DNA from 3 places in the Mesorhizobium sp. M1322 genome. Region 2 is predicted to be linked to each of the others. Evidence: predicted binding sites of a transcription regulator. Region 2 holds the regulator's gene; each other region holds the start of a gene.
What was found. The regulator LexA, encoded in region 2, represses DNA repair genes until DNA is damaged. The targets are predictions, from matches to a motif close to TGTTCNNNNTGTGTTCNG.
Positions count from the first base shown of each region.

Region 1: the regulator LexA is predicted to act here: its motif matches at 1,418-1,435, upstream of uvrA (excinuclease ABC subunit UvrA).
Region 3: the regulator LexA is predicted to act here: its motif matches at 2,059-2,076, upstream of NKH12_RS03635 (ImuA family protein).

Region 1 covers NZ_JAMYLP010000133.1:4,004-9,001, forward strand. The annotation lists gene uvrA (excinuclease ABC subunit UvrA) at 1-1,269, opposite strand, end outside; gene NKH12_RS28445 (hypothetical protein) at 2,040-2,261, opposite strand; gene NKH12_RS28450 (ATP-dependent Clp protease proteolytic subunit) at 2,427-3,032, opposite strand; gene NKH12_RS28455 (SRPBCC family protein) at 3,054-3,536, opposite strand; gene NKH12_RS28460 (ArsR/SmtB family transcription factor) at 3,533-3,847, opposite strand; gene NKH12_RS28465 (cupin domain-containing protein) at 3,892-4,260, opposite strand; gene ssb (single-stranded DNA-binding protein) at 4,495-4,998, shown strand, end outside.
Region 2 covers NZ_JAMYLP010000027.1:14,645-19,642, reverse strand. The annotation lists gene NKH12_RS12870 (ComEC/Rec2 family competence protein) at 1-2,057, shown strand, start outside; gene lexA (transcriptional repressor LexA) at 2,051-2,788, opposite strand; gene NKH12_RS12860 (molybdopterin molybdotransferase MoeA) at 2,893-4,098, opposite strand; gene moaC (cyclic pyranopterin monophosphate synthase MoaC) at 4,098-4,595, opposite strand; gene trpC (indole-3-glycerol phosphate synthase TrpC) at 4,662-4,998, opposite strand, start outside.
Region 3 covers NZ_JAMYLP010000005.1:116,147-121,144, reverse strand. The annotation lists gene NKH12_RS03640 (DUF6504 family protein) at 1-1,065, opposite strand, end outside; gene NKH12_RS03635 (ImuA family protein) at 1,007-2,035, opposite strand; gene NKH12_RS03630 (metallopeptidase family protein) at 2,210-2,632, shown strand; gene NKH12_RS03625 (DUF1737 domain-containing protein) at 2,796-3,002, opposite strand; gene NKH12_RS03620 (HpcH/HpaI aldolase/citrate lyase family protein) at 3,029-3,907, opposite strand; gene NKH12_RS03615 (DUF4153 domain-containing protein) at 4,206-4,998, shown strand, end outside.

The DNA.
Region 1 (4,998 bases), on a different contig from region 2:
GGCCGACATGAAGCGCTCGATCTCTTCGCGCATCCAGGCCGATTCGGTTTCCTTCCAGCGCCGCTCGAGATTGGGAATGACACCTTCGAAGGTCTTGGTCGTCTTGTATGAGCGCAGGCCGTCATCATACTGGAAGGTGACCTCGCGCTCGCCGGTGCCATGCAGGATGGCTTGCTTTGCCTCCTCGGTCAAATCCCGGAACTTGTCGCCGAGCTTGAAGCCATAGGCCTTGCCCAGCGCCTCGAGCGTCTGCACGTAATAAGGGGAAGTCGATTTCGCCCATGGGCTGACGGCGCCGGCACGCAGGGACAAATTGTCGTCGGGCACGATCAGGCTGGCGTCGATGGCGCGCTGGCTGCCGAGGCCGTCGCAGGTCGGGCAGGCGCCGAACGGGTTGTTGAAGGAGAACAGCCGCGGCTCGATCTCGGGAATGGTGAAGCCGGACACCGGGCAGGCGAACTTTTCCGAGAACAGGATGCGCTCATGCGTCTCGTTCTTCGACTTGTTGACCGAATCCTCGCCGGTCTGGCTGGGGTCGAGTGGCCGGTCGGCGAATTCGGCCACCGCCAGCCCGTCGGCCAGCTTCAGCGCGGTTTCGATGGAATCGGCAAGCCGCGTCGCCAGATCGCCGCGCACGACGATGCGGTCGACGACGACGTCGAGATCATGCTTGTATTTCTTGTCCAGCGCCGGCACGTCGGCGATTTCGTAAAAGACACCGTCGACCTTAACGCGCTGGAATCCCTTTTTCTGCAGCTCCAGCAGTTCCTTGCGGTATTCGCCTTTGCGTCCGCGCACCATCGGCGCCAGGATGAACAGCCGTGTGCCTTCCTCGACAGCCAGCACGCGGTCGACCATCTGCGACACGGTCTGGCTCTCGATCGGCAGGCCGGTTGCCGGCGAATAGGGGATGCCGACGCGCGCGAACAGCAGCCGCATGTAATCGTAGATCTCGGTAACGGTGCCGACTGTCGAACGTGGGTTCTTCGAGGTGGTCTTCTGCTCGATGGAGATGGCCGGCGACAGGCCGTCGATCTGATCGACGTCAGGCTTCTGCATCATTTCGAGGAATTGCCGCGCATAGGCCGACAGGCTTTCGACGTAGCGGCGCTGGCCCTCGGCATAGATGGTATCGAAGGCGAGCGACGACTTGCCTGACCCCGACAGGCCGGTCATGACGATCAGGCTGTCACGCGGCAGGTCGAGATCGACATTCTTCAGATTGTGTTCGCGCGCCCCGCGAATGGAAAGATATTTATGGTCGGCCATCGCCGGTCGCCGCCTCAGATCTGGAATCTCATGGGATGGCGGGTTGTCCCGACCATCCCCTATGTAGGTAGCTTCGCCACCTTTTCGAGAGATGCCACAACTCTCGACCAAAGCCTTTAACCGCCTTTCGCGCGGACGAGCAAGCGCAAAGAACAAAGACCGAACAAGCTCCTGACAAATGCGTCCATGTAATGCACAGCCGACGCCGCGCTGCTCAAAACGGATGCAAATTTCGGATTCGCCCCACAAGCGATCACATTTTTTGTAATCGGCTATCCAACGGTTGACGTCTCAGCCTCAGGGGGGCAGACTCCAAACGTCACCGAAGCCGGCCGTCTTTCGATGGCCTCGCCACCCAAGGTGGCCTGCGAGACGCCGCGGGCTTTTGCGATATGTGCTTCGGACGACGCCAGTCGCAATGACAGAAAAGGAGAGCAGAGGAATGACTCCACCGGACAGTCCCTTGAGGCTCCACGTGTCGCTGGAGCCGCGGCAGGCATAAGTGCCAGGGCTAGGCGTCTGCGCCGCCCGACAAACCGTGACCTGCCGATTCCCATAAAAATCAGAGACTACTAGTCGGATCGTCGGCTGAACGCCGCGAAGCATCCGAAATCAAAAGCCGGCAGTGTACTCCCGGCAAGTTTGGATTTTAGATCCAAAAAAAGCCCCGACCGTTTGCGGAAGCAGCGGCGGGGCTGTTCATTTCAGATGACCCGCAAGCGCACGAGTGCCTTGCGATTATGGCAGCGATGAAGGCCGGTGGACGTTTCCTATCGCCGGGGGACGTTGATCTCGCCGGCGCCGACATCGACGGTTATGCTGCCGGAAATCCTGACGTCCATATCGCCGATCTTGAACTGGCCGTCGCTGGGCACGGCATCGTCGGGTTCGGGAGCCGGCTTGGCGATGCGATAGTCATCGGCCACGCCGGGCAGCGTGCCGTTCTGCGAAGACGTTGAATTGTCTTGGGCGAACGCCGTGCCGGAGGTCATGGCCGCGACTGCAACACCGATGACTAGACTAGGCGGTTCAAACGGCTGCGTGAAATCTTGTCGAGCATCGGCGGACTATATCGCCGCGCCATGGTCGAGGCCAGACCGGTGGCGATCAAACTCGCCGAATGACTTGGCCGTCGTCGCTCATGAGCCGGCTATCTTTCACGCCGCCCTTTTACGGGTGTCAAAAACATGATCGACAAGCCCCCAAGTCTTTGCCTCCTTGGCAGTCATGAAATGGTCGCGGTCGAGCGTGCGTTCGACCTCTTCGAACGTGCGACCGCAATGGTGCGCGTAAAGCTCGGTCATCCGCCGCTTGGTCCTGAGAATGCCTTCGGCATGGCGCTGGATGTCGGAGGCCTGGCCCTGGAAACCGCCTGACGGCTGGTGCAGCAGGATGCTGGTGTTGGGCAGCGCGATGCGCCGGCCCGGCGTGCCCGCCATCAGCAGAAACGAGGCCATCGAGGCGGCAAAGCCCATGCAGACGGTCGATACCGGACTGCTTATATACTGCATCGTGTCGTAGATGGCGAAACCGCTGGTCACCACGCCGCCCGGCGAGTTGATGTAGAGCGAAATCTCCTTATCGGGATTGTCGGATTCCAGCGACAGAAGCTGGGCACAGACCAGCGCCGACACGCCATCGTCGATCGGGCCGTTGATGAAGACGATGCGCTCGCGCAGCAGCCGCGAAAAAATGTCGAAGGCGCGTTCGCCGCGGCTCGACTGCTCGATCACCATCGGCACCAGGTTGGCAAAACCGCTCATCGCTTTTCTCCGTTGTGCCGCTCAGGCCGCGCGCAGGAAGGGGCGGGGCGTGTTTGCGGCGATGGTCTGTCTGCGGCTGTGTGCGTTGAGCGAGAGCCGGCAACCGGCGCCTGCAACCGCAGGCGTAGCTACTCGCGCAAATCCGCCGTGGACGATGCGCAGATGCGTGCCGCCCGACACGGTGCGGTCGAGCGTGAAGGTGACGATACTGTCCAGCGGGCCGGCAAGCGGATCCGCTGCTTTGCCAGGCGCCGGCCGCTCCCGCCAGGAATAGCGCAGCAGGCGTTCGGGCTCGGCGTCGAGGATTTCGCACTCGATGTGCGCATCAGCCTTAGCAAAGGCAAAGCGGCCGCCGACCTCCGGCTTGATGTCGTTCGGCATCATCCAGGCCGCGAGCAGGTCTGGTACCGTCAGCGCCCGCCACACTTTTTCCGGCGGTTCCGGAAGCTCGCACTCGAACTCGATCGAATCTGCCGCCATGTCCGAATGCTGTTTTGCCGTCATTGGTCCATGTCCTTCAAAACCGCCTTGAGTCTCTCGATACGCTCGGGCCAGAACGCACGGTAGCGGTCGATCCAGCCAAGCAGTGGGTCAAGGCCCTGCGGATCGGCGCGATAATAGGCGTTGCGGCCGGCCCGCCGCTCGGCCACCAGGCCGGCGCCGCGCAGCACCGCGAGATGCTGCGACACGGCCGGTTGCGACACGGTCATGCCGCTGCGCAGTTCCGACACGGTCATCTCGCCGGCGGCGAGCCGTTCGTAGACGGCGCGGCGCGTCGGGTCGGCCAAGGCACGAAAAATTTCTGCTTCGATCATGGTCAAAGCATAAGTCGATACTTATTGGTTTGGCAAGTGCCGTTTTATGGCGCCGGAAGCCAGCGTCTGACCGGCTCGGCAGATCCCTCAAAAATTGCCTCGAAGATTGGTGACGCCAGCACGGCATGGATGTGAAGCGTCTCAGTGCCGACATTTCGAAAGCCATGTTTCCTGTGCGCGGGAACAACAAGGGACTGCCCGGGAATCAAGACGACACGCTCCTCATCGATCCACATTTCGGCCTTGCCAGCGATCACAGTAAGCACCTCCTCGACCGGGTGCCAATGTGTCGGGGCGCCAACCCAGGGCTCGACCCATTGTTCAAATATGCACAGTTGAGTTGCGCCGTTGCAGGCCGAAACATGCATGCGGGTGTACTCCCGCTCGCCACTCTTCTTGCGGCTGGTCCTCATGCGCAACCGTCTTCATTATATTCGACCTTCGATCCCGGCGGCCAGATATCGTGGAATTTCCAGGCCCAAGATATTACTTGTTGCTGACATTCCTTGACAATAAGGGTTGCGGAGTCTAGAACGAAAAGAGAACAAAAACCTTGTGGGAAAAGGCAGCTGCGGCAGGCGGGGATTGTCCGCAGTCTATAAGGTGAGCGACAGAAATTTTGTTTCGGATGAGCGCGGAGAAGTATCATGGCGGGTAGCGTCAACAAGGTCATTCTGGTGGGCAATCTCGGGGCGGACCCGGAAATCCGCCGTTTGAATTCGGGTGAGCCGGTCGTCAATATCCGCGTCGCCACGTCGGAAAGCTGGCGCGACAAGACTTCCGGCGAGCGCAAGGAAAAGACCGAGTGGCACAATGTCGTCATCTTCAACGACCAGCTCGCCAAGGTCGCCGAGCAGTACCTGAAGAAGGGTGCCAAGGTTTATGTCGAAGGCCAGTTGCAGACGCGCAAATGGCAGGACCAGACCGGCAATGACCGCTACACGACCGAAATCGTGCTGCAGAAATTCCGTGGCGAGCTGCAGATGCTCGACGCACGCGGGCAGGGCGAGGGCGGTCAGGTCGGCAGTTATGCCGGTGGCGGCAGCAGCCGTGGTTCCGATTTCGGTCAGTCGGGTCCGGGCGAGAGTCTCAATCGCGGCGGCGGTGGCAACAAGGGCGGTGGTGGCGGCGGTTCGTCGCGCGAACTGGAC
Region 2 (4,998 bases):
CGGTGACGCGCTCATGGCGCAAGACGCATTTGTGCTTCATGGCAGCGTTGCTGTGCGCGCTTGGTGTGCTCGCCGCCAAGGTTGAAACCTGGCGCGCGGGAACGCAGATGCTCGGTTCGGAAATCCAGACCCAGCTCACCGGCCGTGTCGTCAGGCTCGACCAGATGGCGAACGGCCGGATCAGGCTGACCATCGACGTGATGTCGACGGCCCGGCCGACACTGCGTTATGCGCCGGAACGTGTCAGGGTTTCGGCACGCAAAATTCCCGCTGAGATGACCGCAGGCTCGGTGGCAACCGGCTATGTGAGGCTTCTGCCTCCGACTGGCCCGGTTAGGCCGGACAGTTATGACTTCTCCTTCGACAGCTATTTCGCCGGTATCGGTGCCAGTGGCTTTTTCCTCGGCAATCCGAAGATCGTCGTTTCCGAGGATGCGCCGTTCGCCGCGCGCCTTTCTTCCTCGATCGAAAAGGCGCGCGAAACCATTGCCGACCATATCAGGGACAGCATTGGTGGCGCCGAGGGGGAGATTGCCGCCGCGCTGATCGTCGGCGTGCGTGCCGGCATTCCCGAAGAGATAAACGAATCGATGCGGCGCACCGGCATCTACCACATCATCTCGATTTCCGGCTTGCACATGGCGCTTGTCGCCGGCACCATCATGGGATTGCTGCGCGGCGCCTTTGCGCTGTTTCCCGATTTTTCGTCACGCCGGCCGGTCAAAAAATATGCGGCTGCTGCCGCACTCCTTTCCATCGCGGCCTATCTCATTTTTTCCGGTATCGTGGTCGCGGCTGAGCGCAGCTTCATCATGCTGGCGGTAATGCTTGTTGCCGTGCTGTTCGACCGGGCGGCACTCACCATGCGCAATCTGGCGATTTCTGCCATCGCCGTCATCGTCGTGTCGCCGCACGAGGTGGTCGGCCCAAGCTTCCAGATGTCCTTCGCCGCGACTGCTGCTCTCGTGGGTGCCTATGCCGGCTGGTCCGACTATCGTGCCGACAAGGCCACGGCGCCGCCACAGCGACGGTCACCGGTCGTTTTCGTCACGCGGAAACTCGCCGCTGGGACAGGCACCATCGCAATGACCTCCATCATTGCCGGCACCGCCACCGCGCTCTTCGCCATTTGGCACTTCCAGCGCGTCTCGCCGCTTAGCCTGTTCGCCAATCTGGCGGTCATGCCGATCGTAACGGTCGTCATGTTCCTGGCCGTCCTCAGCGCCTTGGCAATGCCTTTCGGCTTCGACGGACCTTTCCTCTACATGATGGGCAAGGGGCTGACGGCCATGATCGCAATATCGGGATGGATTTCCGAGCGTTCGCCGGTCGATGCAGTCGGACTTATTTCGTTGCAATCGGTGCTGCTGGTGACGGTCGCCCTGGTCATCGCCACGATGGCGACGACATGGTTGCGGCTTGCGGCACTTCCCTTTGCGCTTGCCGGCCTGCTGACGATTTCCGAGACGCGCACGCCCGACGTGCTGATCTCGGAGGATGCGCATCTGGTGGCGTTGCCGATCGGCGGCGGCGAATTGGCCGTCAACCGGGTGCGCTCGAACGAATTCACCACCGACAACTGGAAACATGCGCTGGTTTCAGCGACCATTGTCGAGCCCGAGACATTCGAAAAAGGAGACGTGCGGTTCGACATCGCCGACCCGGCCGACCTGCCGCCGGGAGCGCCCTTCTACTGCACTGCCGGCCTGTGCCTCGCCCGGCATCCGTCCGGCGCGATCATCGCGCTCGCCGACAACCGCAAAACCGCGCGGTCAGCCTGTGCCTTTGCGGATCTGATCGTCATCGACGACGCCACAGCCTATTACAATCCCTGCCGCAATCCGCTGGTCCTCGTCGTCACCAAACGGCAGCTCGCTCGCATGGGCAGTGCCGCCGTCTTCTTCGATCCGCTATCGGCGACGACGCGCGCAGAAATCCGTTTTGCCGTCAGACAGCCCTATAGACCCTGGCATGAGCAGCGGAGATTTTCGCGCGAGGCGAAGGGCCTGCCGCCATACCGCAGGGCCGAGAAACCCAAAAAGCCTGCCGCTCAGTAACGCCGGATTAGTCCGACGAGCTTGCCTTGCACCTTGACCCGGTCCGGCCCGAAGATACGCGTTTCATAGGCCGGATTGGCGGCTTCAAGTGCGATCGAGGCGCCCTTACGGCGGAACCGCTTCAGCGTCGCTTCCTCCTCGTCGACCAAGGCGACGATGATCTCGCCAGGCTGGGCGGTGTCGGCGTTGCGGATGATGACCGTGTCGCCGTCGAAAATGCCGGCCTCGATCATCGAATCACCCTTGACCTCCAGCGCGTAGTGCGTGCCGCCGGTGATCATGTCCGGCGGCACCGAGATCGAATGCGTCTGGTGCTGGATCGCATCGATCGGTACACCGGCAGCGATGCGGCCCATCACCGGGATGGAGACGGTGGCAACGACGTCGTCATCATTGCCGGCCGCAGGCATGCGTGAAGGCGCCGGCTTGATCTGTCGCCCGAGGCTGCCCTGCCCAAGGCTGCCCTGAATGACGCTCGGCGAGAATTTGCGCGCCGCATTGAGGCCGGGCGCGATCGAATCGGGCAGGCGCAGCACCTCCAGCGCGCGGGCGCGGTTGGGCAGGCGGCGAATGAAGCCGCGCTCCTCCAGCGCCGTGATCAGCCGATGGATTCCCGACTTGGAGGCGAGGTCGAGCGCTTCCTTCATCTCGTCGAACGAGGGCGGAATGCCGCTTTCCTTCAGCCGCTCGTGGATGAACATCAGCAGTTCGTGTTGTTTGCGTGTCAGCATCGCGACCCCCAACAGAATCAGAAAAACAAACCCAGAACAAACACTATCTGTTCCAGTTGTGTTCCGCAACCGTTTAAAGTTTAATGAATGTGTTGACGTTTTGTTCAGCGTAGCATCAGCACGCTGCAGGCGGCGCCCGTCGCGGCTGGGGGAGCGAATGGCTCGCGCACGATCAGCCCGTTGGCGTCGGCCAGCATTTTGAGCATCGAGGAATCCTGGATGCCGAACGGGGTCGCCAGCAGCGTGCCGGCTTCTTCACTCACCACGGCGCGTACATAGTCCTGCCTGAGATCGTTGGCCGGCATGGCAGCGCCGAGCCGCGCCTGACGCATGTCCTGCCGGAAGGCGCGGCCGCCGAGGCGCGCAAGCAGCGGCTTCAGAAAGAGCTGCGTGCAGACCAGGCTCGCCACCGGATTGCCAGGCAGGCCGATGCAGCGGATGTCACCCAGCCGCCCGAACATCAGCGGCTTGCCGGGCCGCATGGCGATTTTCCAGAAATCGAGCGTCATGCCTTCGCCGGTCAGCACGTCATGGACTAGGTCATGGTCGCCGACCGAGGCGCCGCCCAGCGTGACGATGACGTCGGCGCCTGCATCGACCGCTTGTTTCACCAGCGTGGCGATCGCCTCCTTGCGGTCGGGGGCGATGCCGAGATCGAGCGCGCTGGCGCCGACTGAGCGGGCAGCGGCGGCGACGCCATAAGCATTGGACGAGATGATCTGGTCGGGGCCAAGGTCGCTGCCTGGCGGCAGCAATTCGTCGCCGGTGGCGATGATAGCGACCAGCGGCCGTTTCACCACGCTGACCTGCGGATGGTTGGCCGACGCCGCCAGCGACAATGCCGCCGGATCAAGCAGGCGGCCTTTCTCCAGCAGCACGTCGCCCTTCGAGAAATCGAGCCCGAGGCGGCGGATGTTGCGGCCTTCAACCGTCGACGCGGTCACTTCGATGCTGCCGCCGCCGAGATCGCGGACATTCTCCTGGATAACGATGGTGTCGGCGCCTGCAGGAAGCGGGGCGCCGGTGAAGATGCGCACGGCCTGCGCCGGGCCGACTGTTCCGGCAAAGCCGCGTCCGGCCGGAGCCATGCCGATCACCGAAAGTTTCGCGGACACGGACGCGACATCCTCGGCCCGCACGGCATAGCCGTCCATGGCGGACGCGTTGAACGGCGGCTGGGTGCGGAGCGCCACGAGCGGCTCCGCCAGCACGCGGTTGGCGGCGTCCATCAGGGCGACGCTTTCAGCTTGCGAGGGCGCAGCATCTTCAAGCAGGCGCTCGAGCGCCTCGGCGACCGGAAGCAGCGCCATTATCGGCCTGCCTGTTGGGCGCCTACCTTGTAGTCGCCGGATTTGCCGCCGGTCTTTTCCACCAGCCTGATGCTGGAGATCACCATGGCGCGATCGACTGCCTTGGCCATATCGTAGATGGTGAGGCAAGCGACCGAGACGGCGGTCAGCGCTTCGATCTCGACGCCGGTCTTGCCGGTGACGCGGGCCAGCGCCGTGACCTTCAGGCCGGGCAGCGCCGCGTCCGGTTCGATGTCAACGGATACCTTGGTCAACAGCAGCGAATGGCAAAGCGGGATCAGTTCATGCGTCCTCTTGGCCGCCATGATGCCGGCGATGCGCGCCGTGCCCAACACGTCGCCCTTTTTGGCGTCGCCGTCGAGGATCATCTTCAGCGTTTCGGGTCTCATCGAGACAAGACCCTCGGCAATCGCCGTGCGGGTCGTCTCCGCCTTGTCGCCGACATCGACCATGTTGGCTTCGCCTTTCGCACCAAGATGGGTGAGGGCGGCCGTCATCGTCAGGTCACCTTCGAGCGACGTGCGTCCGTTTGGACGCACCAAGTACGCTCCAATACTTTGAATCTATGCATCGTGCTCTCCGAAAATCGATTCCGATTTTCGGGCCGATGCATCGGCGGGCGCCTTGCCCGTCAAAAGCAGGCGCGTCGCAGTGGCCACGTCCTGTTGCCGCATCAGGCTCTCGCCGACGAGGAACGTACCGATGTCGCTCCGTTCCAGTCTGCGGCAGTCTTCGTGCGAGAAAATACCGCTCTCGCTGACCAGCAGGCGGTCGGCCGGCACCATCGTCGCCAGCCGCTCCGAGGTCTCGATGCTGGTTTCGAACGTCCGGAGATTGCGGTTGTTGATGCCGATCAGCCGTGATGACAGTTTCAGCGCGCGTTCCGTCTCGGCCTCGTCA
Region 3 (4,998 bases), on a different contig from region 2:
ATGACTCTCGACGGCGACCGGTTTCAAAACCGCGCTGTCGCCGAGTCGGGCGCGGATGCGGTCGGCAAAAAGGGCGATGTCGGCGCCGTCATCGCGCGTCTCGCCGGCGAGATCCGCCTGCTGCATGTCGAAGGCCGCGGCCGACAGGACCGAGAGGCGCACGAGATCGAAGCCATAGCCGGCATCGATGTCCTGTTCGAGCGCGGCAAGCCTTTCGTGAAACAATTTCTGGATCAGCAACGGCTCGCGCAAGGGCCGCGACGTGCCGACGGCGATGCGGCTGACGGCGCCGTCGACGCGGAAAAGCAGTAGCGCCAGCCTTCTTGCGCCCTCGCCGCGGCGCTCGAGGTCCGCCTTCAACGTCGTTGCCAGCATTTTCACCAGCCGCTCTATTTCGTCGGTCAGCATGATCGGTTCTGCGAGATGGCGTTCGACCGAAAGCGGCGCCACCGGCAGGCGCGGCGACACCGCCTCGTCGAGGCGGCCGAGCGCCTGGTCGAGACGCAAAAGCAGCGAGACACCGAAGCGGCGGGCGAGCGGCGCGCGCGGTGCTGCCATGACGGCGCCCGCCGTGCGCAGGCCGACGCTTTCCAGGCTGGCGCGGATATCAGGCTCGATGCGCAGCGCCGCCAGCGGCAAAGGTGCGAGAAGCGCTTCCTCCTCGCCACCGGGGACGATGCGGTCACTGGCAAACCGCGCCGCCGCCCAGGCTGCACCAGGTGTGGCGGCAAGGCCGGCGCGGACATCGAAACCCTGATGGAAAAAGCGCGACAGGATGTCGTCCAGCATCGACCGTTCGCCGCCGAAAAGATGGGTGCAGCCGGTGACGTCGAGAAACAGGCCATCGGCTGCGTCGAGCGCCACCAGCGGGGTATAGCGGTCGCACCAGTCGGCGAGGCTCTCGAGCAGGCGGCGGTCGGCCTCGGGATCGGCTTCCACGACGTCGATCGACGAATGCATGGCGCGCGCGTCGGCTATGCCCATGCCGCGCTTCAGATGAAGCGCCTCAGCCCGCTCGTCGAGGGCGGCGATGCGCTGCGCGTTCCCCTGGCGATGGCTGATCACCAGGGGCAGGTGATCCGACGGCCGGGAACGCCAGGACCGCCCCAGACGCTGCCGCAGGATCCTTTCCGCGGCGAGATGCGGAAACCACAGGGACAGGATTCTTTGCCCGTTCTTGCCCGGCCCTTCTTTCCTCGAAACTGCGTTCATTGGGGTTCCACTCCAGTGTGAATTGTCCCGGCAAGGCCGTGCGGCTCTTGCCGATGCTGACGGTGAAGGCGGGACGGCCGATCGAGCCGGCGAGCGGCCCGGCGATCGTCTGGCGTGGTGCCGACGGCGCTGCCGACAGGACGAGGCGGACGGGTGCCGCCGTCGGTTCGGCCTCGCCGGCCTGGCGCAGCAGGAACACCGGCCGGCCGGCATTCTGCGCCCGGGCGTGCAGCCGTCGTGTCGCGGTGAGATCCAGCCGCTGCGGGCTGCCGCGGATTTCGAGGATGACGGCGGCGAGCGCCGTCATCCGGGCGGCTTCCTCGGCGATCCACAGCGCGTCGATGAGCCTTGGCGCCTCGGAAAACAGCAATTGCTCCGGCTCGATGCCGAAAACGGCATGAAGCCCTCTGGCATAGGGGAAGCCCGCCTCGCGGAAGACCTCCGCGGTGCCGATCCACAGGACCGGCAGTCGCGGGCCCTGTTTGAGGATCAGGCTGACGAGCGACAGGGCGAAGCCGGCGACGGCCCCGGCATCGCGGGTCGCGGCGCCATGGATCTCGCTCAGCGCCGTCTTCGGCAGGCCGCCGCTGAGCGCAGTATCGAGACCTTCGGCGCCGGTGCGCAGAAACGCATCGGGCGGCGCCACGGCGAGGCCGCGGCGTACGATTGTTAGATTCGCTGTTGGATTCTGGGGCGTGACATCCGCATCAACGGGGGCTGCGCCGACCGGCACCTCCAGGCGCTCGGGCAGCGTTCCCTCGATCTTCGCGATCTGGCGGCGCAGGGCAAAAACAGTCTCCCGCGCCACGGCGCTTGTCGCCATGACGGTCAGCTTCCACTCACAATTGTTCCTGTTATGTTCTCTAGGATTCCAGAGGGCGATCGAAGAGTCAAGCGGAGTCATGAGGAATTCATTCCTGTCCTCGCGCAGGCGGCAACCCGGCTATTTGCCGAGCCCGGCTCGAAAGCCTATATGCCGGGATTAGAAGGACAAAGCATGGCCCGCATCTACAAGACCCGCACCTGGCACGACCAGCTTTCGCCGTCGATGGAGGAAATGGAGTTCCTGGCGCTGGAGGCTTACGCCCATCTGCCGGAGGAATTTCGCAAGCTGACCGGCGAGATCGTCATCCAGATCGCCGAATTCCCGACCGACGAGATCATGGACGATCTGTCGCTGGAAACGCCTTTCGACCTGCTCGGCCTGTTCGAAGGGCGCGGCATCGCCGAGCGCTGGAATCCGCAGACCGGCGAGGGGCCGAACCGCGTCACGCTCTACCGCCGCGCCATCCTCGACTACTGGGCCGAGAACGAAGAGACGCTGGGCGACATCGTCACCCATGTGCTGATCCACGAGATCGGCCATCATTTCGGCCTGTCGGACGATGATATGGAGCGGATCGAAGAGGCGGCCGAGTAGGCTGTGCTGATATTCAGGTGATGCCGGCCTGCGAACGGTAGTTTCCTGCGCTTCCGGTGCTCACGTACCCAAAAGTACGCTCCGCTCCGGTTCTCGGAAACCACCATTCTCGGCGCGGCCTGACCTGAATCTCAACACACCCTGCGTCGGAGCTTTGCAAAATCTACCAATCGCTGAGCTTGGTGCTGGGCCCGTATTCCTGGCCCTCGATATCCTTCACCACGGCCTGGCCGCAGCGCATGCTCTTGGTCTGCTTGTCGTAGGCGTAGGTCGGCGAGCCGAACAGGTGCCAGCCCTTGTTCAGCGCCGCCGTCACCTTGTGGCAGAAGCTGGAATCGTCCGGACCGGACAGAAAACGGTAGAGTTTCATTTTTCATTCCTGTGGTGAGTTGCCAATCATGCCTCGATGGCGGCCGCCTTCGCCAGCAGTTTTTCGGCCTGCGCCAGATGCAGCCGTTCGACCATTTTTCCATTCAGCGCAATGACTTGCCTGCCAGCATTTCCGGCAAGCGCAAAGGCATCCTTCACCGAGCGCGCCTCGGCCATGGCTTCGGCAGAAGGTGCAAAGGCCCGGTTCGCGGCATCGATCTGGGCCGGGTGGATCAGCGACTTGCCGTCGAACCCCATGGCGGCTGCCTCCCCGCATTCGCGCGCAAAAGCGTCCAGATCGCGAAAATCGTTAAAGACACCATCGAGCAGGTCGAGACCGCCGGCCCGCGCGGCGAGCACCATCTGCATCAGCCACGGTGTGAGATAGCGCCGGTCGGGCGTGGCGAGAGTGCCGGTCTCCTTGACCAGATCATTCGTTCCGGCAACGAAACAAACCAGCCGCGAGGCCGGATCGCGGCCAAGCTCGGCAATCGGTCCGATGTTGAGCAGAGCCTTGGGCGTTTCGATCATCGCCCATAGTTTCACCTCGTCGGGTGAAAAATTGTCGTCGAGGACATCGCCGGCTTCCAGAACATCGCGCGGCGTGTCGACCTTGGGCAGCAGGATGGCGTCGGGCTCGCAGCGTGCCGTAGCCAGCAAATCGTCGGCGCCCCATTCGCTGGAGAGCGGGTTGATGCGCACGACCATCTCGCAGCGCCGGCCGGGGCGATTGGCGAAGATGTCGGCCAGTTTTTCCCGCGCAGAAACCTTGTCGGCCGGGGCGACGGCATCTTCGAGATCGATGATGACGGCATCGCAGGCCAGCGACGAGATCTTGGTCAGCGCCTTGTCGTTCGAGGCCGGGACGTAAAGGACCGAGCGGCGGGGGCGATAGGTTTCAGTCATCTCAGATCTATGCCGTCTGCGGCCGGTCGAGGCAAGCCGTCTTCGCCTGCATAAAAACTGCAAAAAACTCCCGAAAATCTCCTCGGATCCGCCCCGCCGCCTGCATGCCGATCGACGATATAGTCGGTATGCAAGAGCGAGAAAAACCCCGCTGGTCCCTGCCTTATCGGCTCCGCAATGACGGTTGCTGGCTCGTCGATCCACCCCGGCCGCATGGTTCGGCGACCCTCTTCCCCTTCATCCGCAAATCTCCGCCCCGGTATGCCGGCCGGATCAAAGCCGCTGAGAAAATCCGATCATGACATCGTTCCTTAGGGCCGCGCCGAGCTATTGCGCGCGATTCGGCGTTGCCGTCCTGCTTGCCGCGCTGGCGGATTTCTTCTTCTATGGGCAGCCTGTCGGCATCACGCTTTTCCTGTTCGGCATTACGCTTGCCGCCGCCGCGGCGATCCAGTCTTCGACGCTCAGCGTCCGCGGCCTGTGGCTCGCACTCGCTGCTTTGCTTGTCGCGCTGCTGCCGCTCATCGAAAATGTCAGTGCGCTGTCCGTCGCGATCGGGCCGGCGGCTACGGCGGTCTTCGTGCTTTCGCTGGCCGGGCGGCTACGACGCGGGCTTGCCCGCATCGCCGGCCAGTTTGTTGCCTTCCTACTCGCAGCACCCTTCCGGTTCGTCCACGACTTCTTCCGCTGGCGCAAGGCGGCACGGCGGCTTGGCGGGCGGCGCATCCGTCTCGCGGCGATCGCCGTCTGGGTCATGCCGTTGACCCTAGGCGCGGTGTTTCTCGCGCTGTTCGGCGCCGCCAACCCGGTCATCGAGTACTGGTTGTCGCTGATCGATCTCCTCTCACTGCTCGACCTCATCCAGCTGCCGCGGCTGGCCTTCTGGCTGGTCGTGCTTGCCGGCGTCTGGGCCTTTCTGCGCCCGCGCCTGCCGCGCTCTCTTCGCTCCATTCCGCGTGTGGTGTCGTCTGTGCCTGTCGGCCGGGTGACAACGACGAAATCCGCCAAGGCGATCGAGGACGTCATCTTCGGCAAGGCCGCCATTCTTCGCGCGCTGGTCGTCTTCAACATCCTGTTCGCGGTGCAGACCA